DNA from 2 places in the Streptomyces sp. NPDC052496 genome. Region 1 is predicted to be linked to the other one. Evidence: riboswitches for the same ligand, from Rfam matches in the RefSeq annotation. Region 1 holds a riboswitch; the other holds the start of a gene.

The links. Region 1 has a riboswitch for S-adenosylmethionine ahead of thrC (threonine synthase). Riboswitches for the same ligand answer to the same signal wherever they lie in the genome.
Region 2: another riboswitch for S-adenosylmethionine. It lies ahead of AB0L45_RS34430 (aminotransferase class V-fold PLP-dependent enzyme); the one in region 1 lies ahead of thrC (threonine synthase).

The regions. Positions count from the first base shown of each region.
Region 1 is NZ_JBFAUH010000013.1:88,377-91,775, reverse strand. It holds gene AB0L45_RS18630 (trehalose-6-phosphate synthase) at 1-670, opposite strand, end outside; gene AB0L45_RS18625 (glucosyl-3-phosphoglycerate synthase) at 775-1,722, opposite strand; SAM riboswitch class I at 1,883-2,038, shown strand; gene thrC (threonine synthase) at 2,056-3,345, shown strand.
Region 2 is NZ_JBFAUH010000035.1:46,062-49,460, forward strand. It holds gene AB0L45_RS34425 (Lrp/AsnC ligand binding domain-containing protein) at 1-144, shown strand, start outside; gene AB0L45_RS34430 (aminotransferase class V-fold PLP-dependent enzyme) at 226-1,674, opposite strand; SAM riboswitch class IV at 1,846-1,963, opposite strand; gene trpD (anthranilate phosphoribosyltransferase) at 2,048-3,112, opposite strand; gene AB0L45_RS34440 (cytochrome bc complex cytochrome b subunit) at 3,259-3,399, opposite strand, start outside.

The sequences.
Region 1 (3,399 bases):
CCGCGAACGCCTCGGCCCAGCGCCGCGTCAGGAACGCGGCCCGGTCGCCGCCCAGCATGCCGAGCAGCACCGCCTCGGCCACGTCGTCCGGCAGCATCCGGAAGTAGTCCGCGGGCGCCCACGGCGTGTGCGAGAAGTGCCCGATGCGCAGGTCGGGACGGCGGGCGCGGAGCAGGCCCGGCACCAGCGTGAGGTGGTAGTCCTGCACGAGGACGACGGCGCCGGGCGCGGCCTCGTCGGCGAGCGCGTCCGCGAAGGCCGCGTTGTACGCCTCGTACGACGCCCACTGCGCGCGGAACCCGTCGTCGAAGGAGGGCTCCAGCGGCGTCTGGTAGAGCATGTGGTGGACGAACCACAGCACCGAGTTGGCGATGCCGTTGTAGGCATCGGTGAAGACGTCGGCGGGAATGTCCAGCATGCGTACGTGCTGGCCGCCCGTGTCGGCGGTGTCCAGGTGGCCGTCGCTGCGCCGGGCGGCCTCGCGGTCGCCCTCCCCGAGGGCGGCGCACACCCACACCGCCCCGGCGTCGGGGCCGATGGCGGAGAGACCGGAGACCAGCCCGCCGCCGCCGCGTTTGGCGGTCAGCGTGCCGTCGTCCCCCTTCGTGTACGAGACCGGGCCGCGGTTGGACGCGACGAGAACCTGGGCACCAGAACGCTCGGAGACCATGGTGCGAGACTAGCCCGCCACCGAACCGCTCAAACGTACGCAGCGAGGGCGGCACGTCACGGTTTACGCGGCGCCCCGGGGCCGTACCTCCCACGGGCCCGCACTCAGGCCGCGCGGCGCTCCGTGTACTCCGGTATCTCCGCCATCGGCGGCCGCTCCTCGGTGTCCACGTCACAGGTACGCGGCACGAAACCGGCCTCGCCGCGCTCGAACTGGGTCAGCCGCGGGCGCACCAGGTGACCGCGGGCCAGCCGCAGCTGCGCGGTGCGGTAGATCGCCGCCGCCATCCTGCCGAGTGCCTGGCCGCCCTGGTGACGGTGCTTGCGTACCCCCACGTCCACCTGGGCCAGCGCGTCCAGCCCGGCCGTGTGCAGCGCGTCGACCAGCAGACCCAGCTCCACGCCGTAACCCACCGGGAACGGCAGCCGCTCCAGCAGCGACCGGCGCGCCGCGTACTCCCCGCCCAGCGGCTGCACGAACCCGGCGAGCTGCGGCCAGTGCAGGTTCAGCAGCGGCCGGGCGACCAGCTCGGTGACCCGGCCGCCCTGGCCCGCCGCCTCACCCAGCGGCCGGTCGTACATGCCCTTGACGAACTGCACGTCCGGGTCGGTCAGCAGCGGACCGACGATCCCGGAGACGAAGCCCGCGTCGAACTCGCGCAGGTCCGCGTCGACGAAGCAGACGATGTCGCCGCCGGTGGCCAGCAGGGAGCGCCACAGCACCTCGCCCTTGCCGGGCAGCGCGGGCAGCCGCGGCAGCACCTCGTCCCGGTGGACCACCCGCGCGCCCGCCTCGGCCGCGACCTTGGCCGTGCCGTCCGTGGACCCGGAGTCCAGCACCACCAGCTCGTCGACGAGCGGCACCGACGGAGTCATCAGCTCCGTACGGACGGCCTCGACGATCGCGCCGACCGTCGCCTCCTCGTCGAGCGCCGGCAGCACGACGGAGACCGTCTGCCCCGTCTCGCGCTTCGCGGCCAGCAGCCGGTCGAGCGGGCGGTCCGCGGCCGACCAGGACCGGCTGGCCAGCCAGCGCTCCACCTCTTCCAGCACGTGCGCGTCTCCTTCGTTCCCGGACCAGCGATGTGATCCATCTCGCGGTGCGGACGGCTGTCTCGACCGCCCTGCCCTTCGGCTACAGTCTTGAACAACGCGATCGCCCCGGACATGCCGGGGTCGCGACAAACGCCTGGGCTGCGGCCCAGCGCCATACCGCTCATCCAGAGGGGCAGAGGGACACGGCCCGTTGAAGCCCCGGCAACCCTCCAGCCGGTCTCCGTCGCCGCGCAGCGCGCGGCCCGCGAGGCTCCCGGCTAGGGAAGGTGCCAATTCCGTCTCGTGGCGAGATGCGTCGCGAGGAAGATGAGGAGAAAGGGCCTCGCCTCCATGGCTGTGCAATCCGTCGAAAGCACCACGTCCTCCCGTGTCTCTCTCGGCCCCGCCGTCGCGCTGTCCTGCCGCGAGTGCGGCGAGCGCTTCGGCCTCGGACCGATCTTCGCCTGCGAGTCCTGTTTCGGGCCGCTGGAGGTGGCGTACGACCTGCCGGCCGGTGACCCGGAGGGCCTGCGCAAGCGGATCGAAGCCGGTCCGAACAGCATCTGGCGCTACGCGCCGCTGCTGCCCGTCCCCGCCGACGTCGCCGGCAAGCCGAACCTCAACCCCGGCCTGACCAAGCTGGTCAAGGCCGACAACCTGGCCCGTGAGCTGGGCGTGACCGGCGGTCTGTACGTCAAGGACGACTCCGGCAACCCGACGCACTCCTTCAAGGACCGCGTCGTCGCCATCGCCGTCGAGGCCGCCCGCGCCTTCGGCTTCACCACCCTGTCCTGCTCCTCCACCGGCAACCTCGCCGGCGCGGTGGGTGCGGCGGCGGCCCGGGCCGGCTTCCGCTCCTGCGTGTTCATCCCGCACGACCTGGAGGCGGGCAAGGTCGTGATGGCCGCGGTCTACGGCGGCGAGCTGGTCGGCATCGAGGGCACCTACGACGACGTCAACCGCTTCTGCTCGGAACTGATCGGCGACCCGCTCGGCGAGGGCTGGGGCTTCGTCAACGTCAACCTGCGCCCGTACTACGGAGAGGGCTCCAAGACCCTCGCGTACGAGATCTGCGAGCAGCTCGGCTGGCGGCTGCCGGACCAGATCGTCATCCCGATCGCCTCCGGCTCCCAGCTCACGAAGATCGACAAGGGGCTGAAGGAGCTGATCGCGCTCGGGCTGGTCGAGGACAAGCCGTACAAGATCTTCGGCGCTCAGGCCGAGGGCTGTTCGCCGGTCTCGACCGCCTTCAAGGCCGGTCACGACGTCGTACGGCCGCAGAAGCCGAAGACCATCGCCAAGTCGCTGGCCATCGGCAACCCGGCCGACGGCCCGTACGTGCTCGACATCGCCCGGCGCACCGGCGGCGCGGTCGAGGACGTGGACGACGAGCAGGTGGTGGACGCGATCAAGCTGCTGGCCCGTACGGAGGGCATCTTCGCCGAGACCGCCGGCGGGGTGACCGTGGGCGTGACGAAGAAGCTGATCGAGAACGGCCTGCTCGACCCGGCGCTGACCACCGTCGTGCTGAACACCGGCGACGGGCTCAAGACGCTGGACGCGGTGGCGCCGACCACCGGGCCCACCGCCACCATCCGGCCGAGCCTGGAGGCGTTCCGCGCCGCCGGTCTGGCGGGCTGACCGCCGCGCGCGGCCGTAGCCATCCGTGCGCGGCCGCGCACACCCGCAAGCGCC
Region 2 (3,399 bases), on a different contig from region 1:
GCCGAGCACGACGACCTGGCCGACGTCATCCCCGGCCGGATCAGCAAGGTGCCGGGCGTCGCCTCCACCGAGACGCACATCGCCTTCCGTACGTACTCCCAGCACGACCTGGAAGCGGCCTTCGCGATCGGCCTGGACGCCTGACCCGGACCGCCCCCGCAGACGAAAGACCCGCGCCGCGGCGCCCGGACAGCGGGGCGCCGCGGCGCGGGCGGTCCGGAAGGCTCACGCCGCGGTGTCCGGCACGCAGCGCCCGTCCTCGGTGCGGTAGCTCCACCGCGCGCCCTGCGTCACCAGTTCCTTGACGGCCCGTACGAAGCGGTCCACGTGCTCGTCGGGCGTGCCCGCCCCGAAGCTCACCCGGATGGCGTTCAGGCTCTGCTCGCCCGGTGCCCCTTCAGGCGCACCGCACTCCCCCGGGGCCTCGGACTCGGCGCCCAGCAGGGTCCGTACGAGGGGGTGCGCGCAGAAGAGCCCGTCGCGTACGCCGATGCCGTACTCCGCGGAGAGCGCCGCCGCGAAGTGCGAGCTGTTCCAGCCCTGGACGACGAAGGACAGCACGCCCACCCGCGGGGCGTCGTCGCCGAACAGCGACAGCACCTTCACCTCGGGCACCTCGGCGAGGCCCGCCCGTACCCGCTCGACCAGCTGCTGCTCCCGGGCCACCAGGTTCTCGAAGCCGGCCTCGGTGAGCGCCTTGCACGCGGCGGCGACGGCGTACACGCCGATCACGTTGGGCGAACCGGCCTCGTGGCGGGCCGCGGTGGTGTGCCAGTCGACGTCCACCCCGCCGTCCGCGCGGCGGGCGACCGTACGGCTGGCGCCGCCGCCCGCCAGGTACGGCTCCGCCTCCTGGAGCCAGTCCGCGCGCCCGGCCAGCACGCCGGCCCCGAAGGGCGCGTACAGCTTGTGGCCGGAGAAGGCGACCCAGTCCACGTCCAGCTCGGCGATGTCGACCGGGTGGTGCGGCGCGAGCTGGGCGGCGTCCAGCACGATCCGCGCGCCGTGCGCGTGCGCCGCCGCGGCCAGCTCCCGTACGGGCCACAGCTCACCGGTCACATTGGAAGCCCCCGTCACGCAGACCAGGGCGTTCTCGCTCCGCTGCGCTCCGCCTCCGCTCTTTTCGAAGCCCTCGGAAGCGGAGCCCGGCTCGCGCTCCGCCAGCGCCCGCTCCAGCGTGTCCACCGCCTGCCGCGGCGTACGCGGCGCGTCCAGGTACGTCACCTCGACGTCCGCGCGCTGCTCCCACGGCAGCAGCGAGGCGTGGTGCTCGGTCTCGAAGACGAACACCCGGGTGTCCGCGGGCAGCGCCGCGGCCAGCAGATTCAGCGAGTCGGTGGTGGAGCGGGTGAAGACCACCTGGTCTCCCTCCCGCGCCCCGAGGAAGCGGGCCACCTCCGCCCGGCTGTTCTCGAACAGGTCGGTGGACAGCTGCGAGAGGTAGCCCGCGCCGCGGTGCACGCTGCCGTAGTACGGGGCGTACGCGGCCACGTCGTCCCAGACGCGCTGGAGCGCCGGGGCACTGGCGGCGATGTCCAGCGCCGCGTACTCCACCTCGCCACCGGTGACGAGCGGGACCAGGACGTCGCGCCCCAGTACGGGCAGCGGGGCGCAGACGGCGGCATCGGAGGCGGCAGCGGTGGCAACAGTGGCGGCGGCAGCGGAAACAGGCATGGCGAACTCCCGTGAAAGCAGGGCGACTTCGCTGCGGGGCACGCACGCGGAAGCGGGGCCGGCCGACAGCGGTGAAAGGAAAAAGGGGTGCGGAAGAAGGGGCCGAGGGCCCTAACGCATTCGCTTCATCACGGGAGATCTCCCTCAAGGACCAGGATCCCTGGCACGAGGGATCCGCGCTTGCCGCAGACCTCGCTGCCTGCGGCCTGGTCATCACCCGGGGCACCCCGCCACGGACGGAGGGTTGCCGGACAGCGGGCCGGGGCCGTAGTCGCTGTCACTCGTGACCTGGGCAGCATCATGCCACACGAGCGGAGACGCGCAAGGCCCGGTCCGTATCCCGGACCGGGCCCCGCGTCACACCGCAGCCGCCTCAGGCGTTGCTGGCCGCCACCCACCGTTCCAGCGCCCGGCGGGCCGCGCCCGAGTCGATGGCCTCGGCGGCCTTCTCGATGCCCGCGGTGATCTGCTCGGTCAGCGGCGCCGCGGACGGCTCCAGGGCCACCAGGGCCGCCGCCGCGTTCAGCAGCACCGCGTCCCGTACCGGCCCGGTCTCGCCGCCCAGCAGGCGGCGTGCCACGTCCGCGTTGTACGACGCGTCGGCGCCGCGCAGCGCCTCCACGGGCACCAGGCCGATGCCCACGTCCCGCGGGTCGAAGGTCTCCTCGCGTACGGCGCCGTCGCGCACGACCCAGACCCTGGACGTGGCCGTGGTGGTCAGCTCGTCCAGGCCGTCCTCGCCCCGGAAGACCAGGGCGCTGGAGCCGCGTTCGGCCAGCACGCCGGCCAGGATCGGCGCCATCCGCGCGTCGGCCACGCCGGTGGCCTGGGCCCGTACCTTCGCCGGGTTGGTCAGCGGGCCCAGCACGTTGAACGTCGTACGGATGCCCAGTTCGCGCCGCGCGGGCGCCACGTGCCGCAGCGACGGGTGGAACTTGACCGCGAAGCAGAAGGTGATCCCGGCCTCCTCGGCGACCTCGACGACCCGGCGCGGGGTCAGGTCCAGGTTGACGCCCAGTTTCTCCAGCACGTCGGAGGCGCCGCTGGCCGACGAGGCGGCGCGGTTGCCGTGCTTGACGACCTTCGCGCCGGTGCCGGCCACCACGATCGAGGACATCGTGGAGATGTTGACGGTCTTGGCGCCGTCGCCGCCGGTGCCGACGATGTCCACGCTCGGGCCCGGCACCTCGATGAGGTTGGCGTGCGCGTACATCGCCCGTACCAGGCCGGAGATCTCCGCGACCGTCTCGCCCTTGGCCCGCAGCGCCACCGCGAACCCGGCGACCTGCGCGTCGGTGGCCTGGCCGCGCATGATCCGGTCCATCGCCCACGCCGTGTCGTCGGCGCTGAGGTCACGGCCCTGGAGGAGCGCGTCCAGTACGGCCGGCCAGGTGTGGGCCGCCACGCTGTCGCCGCCACCCGGGGTCACAACGTTCATGGTCCACACTCCTGGATTCGAGTCCTGCTGGTGCCGAAACCTTATCCGGCGCCCCGGCATGCCGGAGGGCCCCCTCCAGTCTCTGGAAGGGGCCCTCTGGGTGGCGTACTTACGCGGTGGTACTGCCGTGCGTCACACGGCGGGGATCAGTGGTGGCCGTGGCCGCTGGTGATCTCCTTGTACTCCTCCGGGGTCGGCTTCGGGATGACGTTGTCCTCGCCGTAGTAGCTCTTGGAGAGCTTGGCGCGGAGCTTCGTCGACCGCTTGACCTTCCGCTCGACACCGTT